2 regions of the Endozoicomonas sp. ONNA1 genome follow, and region 2 is predicted to be linked to the other one. Evidence: riboswitches for the same ligand, from Rfam matches in the RefSeq annotation. Region 2 holds a riboswitch; the other holds the start of a gene.
The links. Region 2 has a riboswitch for thiamine pyrophosphate ahead of thiD (bifunctional hydroxymethylpyrimidine kinase/phosphomethylpyrimidine kinase). Riboswitches for the same ligand answer to the same signal wherever they lie in the genome.
Positions count from the first base shown of each region.

Region 1: it holds a riboswitch for thiamine pyrophosphate, as region 2 does, so the genes downstream of both, thiC (phosphomethylpyrimidine synthase ThiC) here and thiD (bifunctional hydroxymethylpyrimidine kinase/phosphomethylpyrimidine kinase) in region 2, are expected to answer to the same signal.

Region 1 is NZ_JAHHPN010000016.1:2,296-10,392, forward strand. Features, by position in the region: gene KDK19_RS00255 (DUF2608 domain-containing protein) at 1-3,294, opposite strand, end outside; gene thiC (phosphomethylpyrimidine synthase ThiC) at 3,409-5,091, opposite strand; TPP riboswitch at 5,223-5,327, opposite strand; gene KDK19_RS00265 (phosphohydrolase) at 5,394-6,062, opposite strand; gene KDK19_RS00270 (phosphodiesterase) at 6,059-6,889, opposite strand; gene KDK19_RS00275 (GNAT family N-acetyltransferase) at 7,033-7,548, opposite strand; gene KDK19_RS00280 (PhoPQ-activated pathogenicity-related family protein) at 7,798-8,097, shown strand, end outside.
Region 2 is NZ_JAHHPN010000986.1:1,953-10,049, forward strand. Features, by position in the region: gene KDK19_RS23730 (hypothetical protein) at 1-462, opposite strand, end outside; gene xerC (tyrosine recombinase XerC) at 853-1,866, shown strand; gene KDK19_RS23740 (HAD family hydrolase) at 1,863-2,570, shown strand; gene KDK19_RS23745 (hypothetical protein) at 2,739-3,293, shown strand; gene thiD (bifunctional hydroxymethylpyrimidine kinase/phosphomethylpyrimidine kinase) at 3,361-4,185, opposite strand; TPP riboswitch at 4,177-4,279, opposite strand; gene mutM (bifunctional DNA-formamidopyrimidine glycosylase/DNA-(apurinic or apyrimidinic site) lyase) at 4,433-5,248, opposite strand; gene KDK19_RS23760 (MATE family efflux transporter) at 5,449-6,846, shown strand; gene KDK19_RS23765 (hypothetical protein) at 7,173-8,090, shown strand.

The sequences.
Region 1 (8,097 bases), on a different contig from region 2:
GAAATCCCAACCCGCTTCAGAGAAACATCTGGATAGATTCGCTTCTACCTCCACCGGACTCAATTGGAGTTCAGGTCGAATCTGTACCAGTTCCTGAGCAGCCTGCTTTCGACTTTGTGATGCAGCTGGAGATAACTTCCATAAGTCATCCATTAGTTGTTTCATTGCAGCCGGTTTACTAATCGGTTGAGCATTGATCACCTGTTGCTCAGCCCTGTCGATATTAGCCTTTACGTTCATATCTACATCAGGACCACAGAACTCATCCCACTCCCGCTCTGTCGGAAACGCAGCATTAAAGTTGGTTTCCTGAACATCTTTCATCGCCTGATCAATCTGTGTATCGCTGTTTCTGAGTTGTTGAAACGTTTCATAAGCCGTTCGACGTGTACTTCTTTGCTCAGCGGTCAGACGCCCCAGATTCTTGATCAGATAGCGACACCAGTCTTGCCCTTTCTTTGGATCGAAGACGTCAAAACGTTGCTTCAAAGGCTCGACTTCACTGGGTCTTTTGAGCTGATAGGTCCCATCCCACAGCGAAGACCATAGCTCACGCCCGGGAGCTTTTTCCAACCCTTTGATAATTTCATCTCTGGCAGGTGCTCCGTTCACATTTGTGGATAACCAGTCAGCGGCCTCTTCAATACTTTTCTGGCATTGTTCAGGCACTCTTTCCAGATGCTCAAAGACCCCGATCAGATGGCCATAATTTCGATCATTAGCCAGACAGAGGTTAGTGCTGTCAATCTCCCTGTCATAGTGCTCATCACTCAAAAACTCTGGGGAGTACGCCTGGACGGAGACATTGTTGAAGTACGCCCTGGCTTCATCCGTCGGTGTGCCATCGGGATTGAATACAGGAAACATCTGCCTGTTTTGCGCATCCACTACGATAAATCGCCCGGATGACTTCAGTCTTTGCACAAAGGTATAGTGGCCTGCACCACCACTGGTACCCGATTTAAGGACAACGTATCGGTCACTATCAAAAGCCTCGGCTAATGGTCTTTTGGCCGCATCTGGCTGTCTTTGCTGACCCTTTTTGATGGCTTCGAAAAATTCACCCACACGATTCTGAAACTCATGGTGATGCTGCTTTTCCTCAAGACCATCAACCTGAACCCAACCCACAATAGGTGTCGTCTGACTGGCATCAAAAGCAAGCTCTATCGGCGTTGAAATGCCATGAACCTGGTTATAACCCCTGCCTCTGGCAAAGTGCTCCAGAGAGTTGGCAAAGCCCTGACAGTTTGAGTTACCCGCAGCCTGTCTTTTATACAGTTCAGACACAACGCTGTTAAGCAGTTCAAATTCAACTTCTTCATCGGCTGAAATCAGCGTCTGCTTATGTGGTGTCAGTCTATCCAGCTCGGCAAGGTGACCTGCTCTTTCACCGCCAAAACTTATTTCGGTTATCTGCCGTTTGGCTTCATCCTTATCAATCCGTCCGAACTGGTATTCAAGTTTAATTCTGGAGCAGTTATGAGCCCGATCCATATCTTCCTTGATCAGGTCAAATGTTTCTGCGTCCATATTCTGTTGCATCTCATTTAGCAACTGTCGATGCTGTTCTTCCAGATCACTTTCAGCATTCTCAAAGGAGCCTGCATTAACCGGATGCTGATTAAACTGCTCACTGACAAGCCGGTCGGGTTGCTGGCGGGATGGCTGCAGACTATCCCACCGGGCCTTCATAGTCAGGAATTGTTGTTGAGTGTCGTCCATTCCCGACAATGGCCATGAAGCCTGCTCTAATGGCATAGCGATCGCAGCAGAAGCTACGGGCGGTTTTTCCGGAATGGCAGGAGGTGTCATTGCTGTCTGCTGAGCTGTCTGCTCAGCGACAGAGGCTCCTTCCATTGATGGAACCCTGGTTTTGGCCGTTACCACAATTAACCCGGAAAACTCACGGATGTAATCCTGCCGAAGAGGACTTCTATTCAGAACTCCACGTGCCAGCTCTTCATCGGTATTTAAAAGATCAACAGCCACCGCAAGGTCTGCATCTTTTACATCCGGGTTGAATGCCTGAGCTTTTTTAAAGGCTTCAAGCTGCTCTGCTGTTGCTGCTGCTACCGGTAGCTGTGGGCCAACAAAGTCATCGCTCACATCGCTCAATGAGCTCTGGCACGTTTGCCAATCTTCATCATCCGACTCGTTGCTGTCGTCAGTAGATTCCGAAGACTCCCTCAAGAACTGCAGTAAGTCTTCAAGATTGGTAAAGACAGGTGTAGAGTCAACGTCATCTGTGGCAAAAGCTCCGTACATTAACTTGCCTTCCTGAACCAAACGCCCCAGTTCGTTGAGTTGAGGATCATCAAACTGCATATTATCCAGACAGGCGTTGACCATTTCATCGGTCATCACTTTATCCCGATAAGCCTGTTTCATATCCTGAACGGTCAAACCGTATTGTCTGTCTCCGATAATCGCTACAAATAACTGGCAGGCTTCGTCGATCAGCTTCTCTTTTAATTTCGGTGGCGTGTTTGGAGACAATCGTCGAGGCTGCTTGACATTATCAAGTGCATGACTAAAGCCGGCTTGCTTCCGATCCTGTCTGGTATGTTGAACGCCTCTGGGTGGGTTTGCCTTGAAATAATCAATAGCACGATCCATCATGCCAAAATGCAGGTCCAGATCACCCGTATGCGGTGAGGTGAAGACTCTTTTACCTGATGCATTTGCTCTTGCATGGGGCAAGGCTACGTCATAAGGTTTCTCTTCATCAGGAGCCCGGTGCCTTGCACATTGAATCCGGATATCCACTTTCTCGGATTCCATAAAGTCCCTTAAATGGGCTTCCCAGTCACCCCCGTCTCTGCTTTTAGTGGTCAAACAGAACATTGTTATCAGGTTTTCAACTGCTGCCTGTATTTCATATTCTGGCGCTTTGTTCAAGAGTAACTGAACCAACTCAACCTCAGCCTCATGCAGTACCGTCAGGCTGGCCTGATTTACGGCTACAAACTCATCATTCCACTCACTGGCTTTTCTTGGCGTGGCCGGATTTGTGATTGACACATCTCTTTTGAACAGCGGGGTTGCAGTCCCGGTGGCCGTTTGTACTATACGACTAACACCCTGCAACTCCGGCTTATCCATGAGTTCGTTCTCTCGCTCGTAATAAATTTTTACGGAGCGACAAAAAGCAGTGTATTTATCAGACGGCCCCCGAACCCAACCGACTTTTTCCGATGACAATTGCCCCCTATCAAGGATGGGGTAATGGCCTGCAGCGTCTTTACGGGATTGAAAGAAACTCAGAAATGATTGAGGAGAAAACGGAACCACTATGACCTCCTGGATTCAGCAAAGCACTCCCAAAAGATTAGCAAGCAGTGGTTACGTCATATACTCGACAGGTCAGAAGGAGTCAGCCAGACGACTGACTCCCAGCGTTTATTTTCAGGCAGTTTCTTCCAGTTCGCGAACATCCTGAGTCATCCGCATGGGACAGAAATCAGGTCCGCACATGGAGCAGAACTCTGACTCCTTCGCACCTTCCTGAGGTAATGTCTCATCGTGATAGGCTTTTGCCGTATCGGGGTCCAGAGCCAGGTTAAACTGATCCAGCCAGCGGAATTCAAAGCGCGCCTTGGACAAAGCATTATCACGTATCTGGGCACCGGGATGACCTTTGGCCAAATCAGCAGCATGAGCGGCAATTTTATAGGCAATCAGACCTGCTTTTACATCATCTCTATCAGGCAGACCGAGATGCTCTTTGGGTGTGACATAACAAAGCATCGCACAGCCATACCAGCCGATCATGGCAGCTCCGATACCTGAAGTAATGTGGTCATAGCCCGGTGCCACATCGGTCGTCAGAGGCCCAAGGGTATAGAAAGGCGCTTCATGACAGTGCTCCAGTTGCATCTCCATGTTTTCCTTAATGAGGTGCATGGGCACATGGCCCGGTCCCTCAATCATGACCTGAACATCGTATTCCCAGGCAATCTTTGTCAGTTCCCCAAGGGTTTTCAGTTCGCCAAATTGCGCTTCATCGTTGGCATCGGCGATACAACCAGGTCGCAAACCATCACCCAGAGACAGGCTGATATCGTACGCCTGACAGATCTGACACAGCTCACGGAAATTGTCGTAAAGGAAATTCTCGGCATCATGCATCTCTGCCCACTGCCCCAGAATACCTCCCCCCCGGGAAACAATACCTGTCACCCGGTTTCTGGTTTTAGCAACATGTTCCCTGAGGACACCGGCATGGATCGTCATGTAATCCACGCCCTGTTCTGCCTGCTCGATGATGGTGTCCTTCATGACTTCCCAGTTCAGGTCTTTCACCTTGCCTTTGACCTTTTCCAGAGCCTGATAAATAGGCACCGTTCCGATAGGCACTGGCGAGTTCCTGATAATCCACTCACGGGTTTCATGGATGTTCTTGCCTGTGGATAAGTCCATCACCGTATCGCCACCCCAGCGAACAGACCAGAGCATCTTTTCAACTTCTTCTTCAATAGAAGAGGTCACCGCAGAATTACCAATATTGGCATTGATCTTCACCAAAAAGTTACGCCCGATAATCATGGGCTCGGACTCAGGGTGATTAATGTTGGCCGGGATAATGGCCCGCCCTTCAGCGACTTCCTTTCTGACAAACTCTGGAGTGATGTGAGAGCCTTCAGCACGCCCCATATTCTCACGAATCGCAATAAACTCCATTTCAGGAGTGATTATCCCCTGTCTGGCGTAATACAGCTGTGAGACATTTTGGCCCGCCCTGGCTCTGCGGGGTGTTCTTAGTGCTTTGAAGCGAATCTCCTGCAGACGCAGATCAAACTGACGGGAGCGGGCAAATTCTGAGGACCGATCGTTGAGCAGCTCAGTATCAGCTCTTTCTTCAATCCACTTTGAGCGCAAACCCGGCAAGCCCTCATTCAAATCATGAGGAACACCACTCTCTGTGTAGCTGCCCGACGTATCATAAATCCGAACCGGTTCATTCTTGCCGCCACCAAAACGCTCAGGGGTATCGTGCAGATGAACTTCTCTCATACCGACACGAATGTCTTCGCGACTGCCTGTTACATAGGTTTTTTGGGAGTTGGGAAAGGGGCGACAGGCGTCCATCAGTAACTGCCGGTCAAAACCGGACGCATTTTTCTCGCAAGCCATCGTTTCAGTATCCTTCACGTTGAGTTCATGACTGTTTTCCAGTTCAAGACTGTTTTCCAGTTCACGACTGTTTCGAAATAGCTTGCCGGATAGGCCATCTTGTTCCCTTCGCAGGTATTAACCTGAGCAGGTTCTACGGATTCCGAAAAAAAAACTTTCGGTCTCAGCCCGTGGCGCTCCGACAAGATTGCCGGAAAGTATAAGCAGATTGCTAAGAGGTTAATAGTACAAAGATACAAAAAAAACCAAGACTTTATTTAGCTGTAGTCGCCTGAAAGCTCCTTACACAGCTGAGTTCGGAAGGACTGCAAAAAGTCGCTGTGACGAACTGCCATGTTGCGCCCGGGCTCTGTTTTCATGGTCTTCTGAATCTGCAAGAGCTTGATTTCAAAATGATCCAGTGAGTACTGACGATCGTTCAGTGTCCTGTTTTTCCCCATAGGGTCTTCAGGATCAAACAGTTTCTGGCCCAGCTTGCCACCCGTATAAAAACAACGGGCAATGCCAATCGCCCCAAGGGCTTCCATCCTGTCCGCATCCTGAACCACTTCAGCTTCCAAAGTTTCAGGGGGGATGTTAGCGGAATAACTGTGAGTTTTTACTGCATGACACACGGCAGCGATCAGGTCTTCAGGAAACGCCAGAGATTTCAGGCAAACTTCAGTCTCTTCAGCCGAAAGGGTGGAAGCTTTCGAGCGCTCCGGATGGTTTTTTGGCAACACAACAATATCGTGAAAATAACAGGCAGCAAGAACCACCAGCCGGTTAATGTCAAAATGGCCTTCATCCATCAGCTGTTGTGCCGTTTTCCAGACCCGCTGAAAGTGGGAAATGTCGTGAGAGGCATCCTCGCAATCCCGGTCTTGCAGAAATTCTACAAAACGTTTTTCCCAGTTTTTCAGAAGTGCAGGTTCATTAAATTTCATAATTCAGGGTCCAGAGGCTTTTGATAGCGCTGACAGGCTCTGCTGTTAATAGCGGGAGAATCATGCAAAAAATTGTGAGTGTGGACAACCAGTCTGTCGGGATGAATATCTACCAGGTTATAAACCGGAGGCTCTGGCGAAACAGAGTCAGGCTTGGGGTTATCAAAATTAAAAGGTGTCTGATGAACCAGAGAAGGTGGGCATGAAAAGCTGATTCCCTGCCAATGACCCGAAACAGAGCGGTGCAAATGACCGAAAAACAAATGCCTGATCCATTCTTTGTGGGGCTGAATCATTGACCTGAGTGCTTCTGAATTGACCAGATTATCCCTGTCCATGCTTGCCAATCCCGTTTCAAATGGAGGATGGTGCATAAACAGACAAACCGGTTTGTTTGCAGCTTCCAGTTCATGCTTCAGCCATGCCAGTCTTTGCTCGCAGAGAACCCCACTGCGTTTTCTGTCATCCAGCGTATCCAGACAGATCAGGTTGACCAGTTCTGTCTCAACCGTAAATTGGATAAAGCCCTCCTGCTGCCTTGGATGGTTTGGGAAAACATCCAGAAAATTTTGTCTGTGATCATGATTGCCCATCAGGCAGTAAACCGGGAAAGACAACCTGTCGAGTTCTTCTTTCAAGGCTTTATAGGCCTCTTTTTCGCCCCAGTGAGTCAGGTCACCTGTGATGATGCAAGCGCTGGATTCCGGCACTTGCTGCAAAAGTGTGTCGACGCAGTGCTTCAACCTTGCCTGTGGGTCAATGTCATAATTCAACATTCCCGCTGGAACTAACTGGGGATCAGAGAAGTGTACAAATCGATAGGTCATGTAATGCGACTCCGTTATTGTTCTCAGCTTGAATGATCGTTCGGAAAAGTGCTCGCTTTAGGGGAAGCCCGTTTACAACGGGTTCCCAGACTGGCGAGACTGCCAACCAATACACGAGAGATATCTCCGATCCGGAAGCAATCCTAATGGTGGGGACTGAGAGCTTCTGCCGAACTCAGAGTAAACCGGGCAACCGTTACATTACACCAGCCTTCATACCCCGCCAGACTCATGCCCAATGATTCAATCACATCAAGGGCAAATTCATTCTGAGGTGAAGCAAAAGAGATGATTTCCTTGAAGCCCAATCTTCTGAACCCCAGGTCGGTCACTGCTTCAGCCGCTTCAATCACCAGCCCGCGGCCACGATACTCCTGACTGAATCGCCAGCTCATTTCGACAGTATCGCCATAGGCTGAAAATCCACAGCTGCCAATCAGCTGGTAAGTCTCTTTAAGCACAACCGCCCAACGAGACCAGCCCCTCTGGTCAAGTTCGATTTGAAAACGCCAGAGGTCGGTTTCTGCTTCAGAGGCGGGGGAGTGAGCACCATAACGCGGTTCTTTTTGAACCGATCCCGTGATATCGGCATACGGCTTTAAATCGGCTTCTTGCCAGGTTCGAAGGATCAGTCGGGGGGTTTCGGCAACAATCAGCACATGAGACTCCAGAAACTTCATGATCAGGCAAGATAATGTTTAGCCGATTTTTTGGCTTTAACCAGAACCTGTACCCAATAAATAAATGTTTACTGCTCTCTTCGACCCTGAAGGAACAAAAAAAGTTCGCCAGATCGAATCTTTTTTCCACAAAAACGATAGACTGACTACAAAATGAATACCGGCTTGTATTCTATCAATAACCGCCGATGACACTGAAATGAACTCCAGCAACCAAGAGGCTTGGCATTGAATCCTGAATTTCTGGACTTCCTGAATAGAGAAGATGACAACTTCAGCTGGCGCTGCCTTGAAACCTGTTATTCTGACGAGTTTCCAGCCGTCACAATGAGTCACTTAGAACTTATTTCCCAGACCTGGCAGGAAGGCATTCGCTTTGGTCTCCGTCAACCCGAATGGCAACACCGCCTGACGCTCTATTGGCCTGAAGAAGGTTCAGACAACCCCTGTCTGCTAATGATTCATGGAGGATCGAGGCACGACCCATCCCTTGAACTCACACCCTCACATAACGTCGATGGTGCACGA
Region 2 (8,097 bases):
CTCTAAAAGTGGACCTTTATACGCTTCTTCAGCAGCCAACATAATCTCGAGTTTTTCAGCCCAACTTAGAGAATTTGTTCTGGATAACCTTTTTACCGTACCCACAACATCAAGTTTCAGGCACTCTAGAAAAACGGCACATAGCACCTCATTGGTGGGTGACTTTTCAATTGCTTCAAATTGAAATTGATCCACCAGATTCCTGGCGGTTATCTGTATAGCTTCCGCTTTTGAATCAGAGCGTTGCGTCTCAGGATCGGGTTGAAGATTAACCTGCCGTTCAAATAACTGCTTACTGCCAGCAGTATTGTAGGTTTTCTCTGATGGTGCGGTGATGTCGGCTTGTCGCTTTACCTGCCAGCCAAGGTACTGAACCGAGTCATCTGCTGAAAAGCCGGTGGGTGGCTCCATGTCCAATGTATGCAGCTGTTGAGTCAAACCATTTAACTGATAAAAATCCATTTTACTTCCCTCGCACGGTGCGCATATGCTGTGTTTTGCATCCGTTGTGGATGACTGACATCACGCTCAAAATTGTCCTTGCAGTACCAACCTGATTGAGTCAAACCGAATCAGATATAACTTGGACTATTTATCCAATAATTAGTTCCAACCACTGCCATGGCCAAGTTCAGGTTAAGTGTTGGCCCACTCCCCGAAGCCAGAAAACTCAGGTGATTACTGAAATCTTCGCTTTTCCCACTGCAGAGATCGAGGGTTTGGGTCTTGCGCGAATTGAAGATAAAAGGTTAGTGAAACCCTGTGGAATTTCAAAAGAACTATCGTTTTCGATATTGCATGGCGACAGGCGTTAGTGAATGATGAACAGAAGCCGTTACCAAAGGTTATGTCATGCCCTTCCTGCAACAGGATATTGATGCTTTTCTCAATTATCTCAAGTTTGAAAAAAACAGCTCTATTCACACCTGCTCGGCGTATCAAAGAGATCTGGGCAAATTACTCAGACAGGCTGAGACGCTTGGCATTACTCACTGGCAAAAGCTGGAAGAGCGTCAGCTGCGGACATGGCTGGCAGAATTACATGGCAAGGGTCTTGGGCAGAAGAGTCTGCATCGTCTGCTTTCATCCGTTCGTAGCTTTTATCGTTATCTTAACCGTGAGGAAAAGGTTAAAGATAACCCTGCCCAGAGGGTCACCGCACCCAAGGTGGGCAGGAAGCTGCCTGTCACCATGGATGCCGATCAACTCACTGCGCTTCTTGATCGGAATGATGATGATCCATTAGTGATCAGGGATCTGGCTATCCTTGAACTCTTCTACTCCTCAGGACTGCGCCTGGCGGAATTGGTTGGATTGGATCTCAACAGTTTTCAGGATGAGTTCAGGCAGGTGACAGTTCTGGGCAAGGGCAGAAAAGAACGATTGTTGCCAGTGGGTCGAAAGGCTCGTGAAGCCATAAAAAAATGGCTGTCCGTCAGAGTTATTTTTCCTGAAAAAGACAGCGAGGCGCTGTTTCTCTCAAAACAGGGACATCGTATCAGTGCCCGTCAGGTGCAAAACCGTGTGAGCCAGCTTTCCAGAGAAGCCGGACTCTCAGGACGAATGCATCCTCACCTTTTGAGACACTCTTTTGCCAGTCATCTGCTGGAGTCCAGTGGCGATCTGAGGGCAGTTCAGGAGCTGCTGGGGCACAGTGATATCGCCACCACCCAGATATATACCCATCTTGATTTTCAGCATCTGGCCGACGTATATGATAAGGCTCATCCGAGAGCACAGAGAGTCAGTAAGGAGTCCTCTGTTTATGAAAAGTCTCACAAAGAGGAAAGACTGACCGAAGATCAAGAGCCTTCAGCTAACAAAGAGCCTTCAGCTAACAAAGAGCCCAAAAGGAAAAAACAATGATAAAGCTGATCACTTTCGATCTGGATGACACACTCTGGGAAAACATGCCAGTGCTGATTCGGGCAGAACAGAAAGCCTGGAAAAAACTCTGTGAATACTGGCCAGAAACCCACGAGAGAATGACACCCAAAGAAGTGTTCGAGTATCGGGTCAAACTGTTGGAAGATCGTCCGGAGCTCAGATATCAGATTACGGAACTGCGCCGGTTTTCTCTGCAGAAGGTTCTGCAAAACTGTGATTGTCCTGAATCAAGAGCTGAAGAAATTGCCGGTGACCTGATGCGGGAGTTTATGGAGTGGCGTCATGATGTGAAATGTTTTCCGGAAGTTCAGCCGGTTCTCTCTCACCTGTCAGCAGACTACACTCTGGCTGCGGTCACTAATGGTAATGTCGATGTAGAGAAATTATCGGTCAGTGAGTTTTTTGATTTTGCTCTCAAGGCAGAAGATTACAACAGTCTGAAACCGGAACCGACTCTATTTTTGAAAGCCATGGAACGTGCCGGAGTTACTCCGGACGAGACCCTTCATGTAGGAGACTGCCTGAAAGCCGATGTGGCAGGTGCCGGAGCATTGGGAATTGGTACCGTCTGGTTTAATCCTGCTGATAAGGCATTCAGTGGCGATCGCAGACCTGATTATGAAATTCGATCACTAACCGGTCTGCTCAGAGTTTTGGACAAGGATCTTCAGCCAGAATATTAAATACCTGACCAGTTAGTTTTGCCTGACGGGGCAGGTGTTTAATTCCGTCTATTGCCAGGATCAGAGGCAGTGAGACAGTGCTGTCCTCTGGTATTTTTTGTCAGGCATCTCTGGGACTTAATATATATTTCATTGATCTATATGTTTTTCGATACCGGGGAACTGACAATGAAACTTAAATATGCAGCTTGTATAGTAATACTTCTGTCTTTTACTTGTTTGCACGCTGATGAAGTAGAAAAACAGATAATAGGCACTTGGCTTGTCAGAGATAATTCACCTGTTAAGAAATATATAACTTACCACCCACCTCGTCGCACTACAAACCCGACAAAGTTTCGAATTAGAGGTTTCAGAGAATACTGTAGTCGGGACGTATTATACGGCAGATATGATGTAGTTATGGACATTCCGGGACTTAGTCATAAAGTAATAGGTATTTCTGGTGTATGGTTTTTCCCGAGAGACTCAGAGGAAAAGTTGATCTTAGACTATGGCTGCAAAGACGCTGATCCAGATAATATTAAACCACGCCCAAACGAATGTATTTGCCCGCCTGATGGTTTTTTAGCTACTACCAGAATTCTAAAAGCTGATGATAAGGAATTTATCTACGAAGAATACAATCCAGAAAGTAAGGTATTTGACAGAAACAACGCTGTAAGAGTTCCAGTGCAGTCACTGGAACAGATAAAGCAACTACCGTATCACGATGAAATCTGATTTACTTTTTTGATGCCAGACAGGCAAAGCAGCATCTCTTACTGCGACATCAAACATTCAGACCAGATCACCAGATTTTGTAGAAGTGGTGTACAGGTCCGTTGCCTTGGCCTATGTTCAGCTGATCGGCGTGGGCAATGGCTTGCGCAATGTATTTTTTAGCCTCTGGGATGGCTTCTCTCATGGTGTAACCACGAGCCAGTAATGCGGTAATGGCTGAGGACAATGTACAGCCTGTACCGTGAGTGTTACTGGTGTTTATCCAGTTGGATTCCAGTCGGTGCAGAGACGTACCGTCGTGATAAAAATCGACGGCCTTATTATCACTATTGTCGCCACTCAGGTGACCACCTTTCAGAAGGACCGCTTCAGAGCCCAGCGCCAGAAGAGGCTCAATCATATCGATCATCTGGTCGGGATTTTTGGGCAATGGACGATCAAGCAGCACCGCAGCTTCATGCAGGTTGGGTGTGATCAGGCTGGCTTTGGGAATCAGTGATTGCCTGAGGGTCTCAATAGCGGCCTGTTGTAGCAGAACATCACCGCTGGTAGCCACCATTACAGGGTCAACCACAAGATAAGCCGGACCGAAGTGAGTCAGAGTATCCGCTACCGTCGTGATAACATCTGGCTGGCTCAACATGCCCACTTTTACGGCCCTGATAGCGAGGTCCGAGAATACTGAATCCAGCTGTTGACGGACAAAGGCGGGTTCAACGTCAAGGATACCCTGAACGCCCTGAGTATTCTGGGCAGTCAGAGCGGTAATGACACTGCAGCCATAAGCGCCCAGTGCTGAAAAGGCTTTCAGGTCTGCCTGTATACCGGCACCACCACCACTGTCTGATCCGGCAATGGTAAGGGCGACAGGCGTCTCATTAGTCATCGTCATTGTTCGGTTTCCTACGCCGGCATCATCCGGTTCAGGTTCAATGGGTCTCTCTCAGTCCGGGAAACATTCATCCCGGACACCCCAACCAGCGGTGCGAGTCTATTTTGTTTCTATAGTGATGTCTATTGCTCAAAAGGCCCGTTACATCCCCGCTCAGGAAATTTTGGCTGATAGTGAAGGAAGAAGCGGTGTATTTCCCGAAAGTCATGCTCCTGATCGCCAGTCATCATCATGTTCTTTCTTTGGATTACCGCTGGCATCTTTTACAGTAGCAGGTACAGCGATTACCCAGCCGGATCTCAACTATCGGTGTTGAGCAATGAACGCAGGGTTCCCCCTTGCGTCCATAAACAGCCAGTTCTTGTTTGAAATAGCCTGGCTTGCCGTCACCCCCGACAAAATCCCTCAGGGTGGTTCCACCCTGCTCAATGGCTTTTGCCAGAGTCTCTTTGATGCTTTCGGTCAGTCGCTCGTAGCGGGCTCTGGAAATTTTTCCGCAGGGCCTGTCAGGCCGGATACCTGCTTTGAACAGGGCTTCGTTGGCGTAGATGTTCCCGACCCCGACGACCACATGGTTGTCCATGATGAACGTTTTTACCGGCTGTTTTTTTCCCCGGGATTTGAGATGAAGCCTACGGGCTGTGAATTCATCACCGAGAGGTTCCGGACCGAGTTTGCTTAACAAGTCATGTTTCATGATATCGTCGTCGACCCACAGAACCGCCCCGAACCTCCTCGGGTCGGTGTATCTCAGCGTTATCCCATGACTGAAAACCAGGTCGATATGGTCATGTTTCCGGGCTTCCTGTGGTTCTTTCAATATGCGCAGGCTTCCGGACATCCCCAGGTGAACCAGCAGGGTTCCAGCGTCGGTTCTGATCAGAAGATACTTCGCTCGTCTTGCGACAGAACGGATAACCCGGCCAGATAAATGCTGCTTTAAATGTTCCGAAACCGGCCAGCGCAGTTGCGGATTGCGGACGATAACATCCGACACGGTCTGACCTACAATATGAGGTGCAATGCCCCTGCGGGTCGTTTCAACTTCAGGTAATTCAGGCATCCACCGACAGTAGCAAATATGTCGTCAAAAGGCGATGTGATCGGCCTCTGATGGCAAAGGAAATAAGTAGAAATCCCGCGCCGGACCCCAGAAAGTAACGGCAAATTAGCCATATCAAATGCTGTCATGTGACTGATAAGATGGTTCCACTTTTATCCCGGTTCAGTTTTGGTAAAAGCACACCATAGCAGTGAGAGAAAATGACAGCCAACCCAACTTTATACCAACGATATTCCAGGGAACTTAGAGAACTTATTTATTTATCAGCCCCGATTCTGGGTGCGCAACTGGCGACCACTGGCATGGGCTTTGTGGATACCAGTATGGCGGGTCAATATTCTGCACAAGATCTGGCGGCAGTAGCCATTGGCTCCAGTATCTGGGTCCCGATTTATCTGTTAATCAGGGGTATCCTAATGGCGACGACACCGACAGTCGCCCATCTGTTTGGCGCCCAAAAAGTTGACCTGATTGCTTCACCGGTTCGACAGGCCATGTGGCTTTCTCTGGCGTTAAGTGTGGTCGGCATGGTCTTGATGATGAACCCTATGCCACTGCTCAATGTTCTGGAAATCAATGCCGAAATGGCTGCTAAGACGGAAGCCTACCTGGAAGCATTGGCCTGGGGGGTACCCGGCATCTGTTTATATCAAACCATGGTCAGCTATTGCGAAGGGCGCGCTATTACCAAACCGGCCATGCTCATCAGCTTTGTCGGTTTGTTGATCAACATTCCGGTTAATTATGTATTGATCTATGGCAAATTCGGCTTTCCTGAAATGGGTAGCGTAGGCTGTGGTTATGCAACAGCCATTTGCTTTTGGATCATGTGCCTGTTGATGTTCTGCTATACCCGGTTCAATCAAAAGCATACAGAAGTGAATCTGTTTGATCGCTTTGAATGGCCTGCAATGAGCCGTATTGTTATTCACCTGAAACTGGGTGTCCCCATCGGTCTGGCCATCTTTTTTGAAGCCAGTATCTTCTCGGCAGTGGCTCTGGTCATCGGCAAACTGGGAGCAGTGACCGTCGCAGGTCACCAGATTGCATTGAATCTCGCCAGCATGGCCTTTATGGTGCCGTTGAGTATGTCCATGGGAATAACCATCCGGGTAGGTCAGGCTTTGGGTGCCGGTGATCCTCAGGCTGCGAGATTCTCAGGGTATTCTGGTATCGTAGCGACCCTGCTGACTGCTACTCTGATAGCGGCTGTGATGTGGGCGTTTGCCGATGCTCTGACATCGCTCTATACCCAGGATGCTGCAGTTAAAGCACTGGCTGCCCAGTTGCTGATTTTTGCTGCACTCTTCCAGTACGCCGATGGTATTCAGGTTGCTTCCAATGGTGCCTTAAGGGGCTACAAAGATACCCGGGTACCGATGATCATAATTCTGATTGCTTGCTGGGGTATAGCCCTGCCACTGGGCTATACCCTGGGGCTGACGGATTTTATTGCCGATGAACCCATGGGCCCCCACGGGCTCTGGATTGGACTAGTACTGGCACTGACGCTTTCTGCTTTATTCCTGCTGCTCCGCTTCAGATCGTTGAGCAGGAGAGCCGTTGCAACGCAATTGTTTGCCATGAAAGTCAATTGAATAGTGAGAAGTCTGAGAGTCCAGTGCACACCTGCTCTGTCAGGGGCGGCTGTGTGATGCCGGATGGGATAAAACCAATAAAAATAAGATACGACACATCATGAGAATGTCCTGTTCGGGCAGACTTGTCAGGCGTTTGCTATGATCAGTCGGTGCATGTTTAGTCTTGGCTGCTCAGAATCAAGCTGACGAATTCCCCAGACTTTTAGTGCATGATTAAGGTGACTTTTGTCGTTCGTTTTTAAATTGATTCTATAAAAAGTCGCTTGACGTTTTTTGCTCTTTCCCTGCATCCGTTTTACTGAACAATGAAAAAAGAGTTATTTATGAAACCCCTCATGCATAGGCTTTTTTTTACGCTGCTTTTATTGTCCACAATTACCCTCAATGTTCGTGCCGATACCTGTCCCAGGGACATGCAAGCTGATTGCGGCTCTGGCATTATGAAAGATGCTGGCGAATCAGCGGCAGACATCGTTAAGGCTGCTCATCCCAATGTTTTGGTGTGCATGCCTTCCGGCCAAGGAGTAGATGCTGGCAATGTAATTGGTAAGGTCATCCCGGGAACCGAACCCGGTTCCTCTGTCTGTGAATACCCGCGATTAATCAATGCTACAGTCGTGGACACACAGGTCACCGCCAAATTCGATTGGCTTGACACAACTTATGAGCAGCTTGCCACCTGGCTCACTTCCTTTGCTCATATTGAAAAAAACGGCAACAGCTATTATTACGTGTCCAAGGGCACAGACCAGAACACGGGGCACCCGGACATCTGCGTCCAGTCTACTCCCGGCAAAGGGTTTGAATTTGGATATGAAACTGTATCAGATAATGGTCAGAAGTCATGCGGGTTATTTGTTGGTGCGCTGTATTTATCACCTTTCTTCCGTACTCCAGGCGACCAGACCGATGGCGATAGGGTCAGCACTAGCGATAGAGGGAGCGATAGAGAGAGTGGTAGCAACAGCTATAGTGACGAAGATGATTTCTGCTCCAAATGTGAGAGTGAATCGTTCCATTCTGACTGCCCCAGATGCGAGTGCAGTGTAGAAAAGTTCTCTACCAAATGTGATCTGTGTAATGGTAATGGCTGCGGCATTTTTCGGTGCTCTCTTTTTACCGGTTGGGCTGATTGCCCCGAGAATTCTCACGTCTGCGACCATATTACCTGCCCCGGTTTTAGCTGCCCAAAAAAACCCGTCTGTTGCAGGAAGCGCTGTCACAAGAAACCAGCGGGTTAGCTACTTA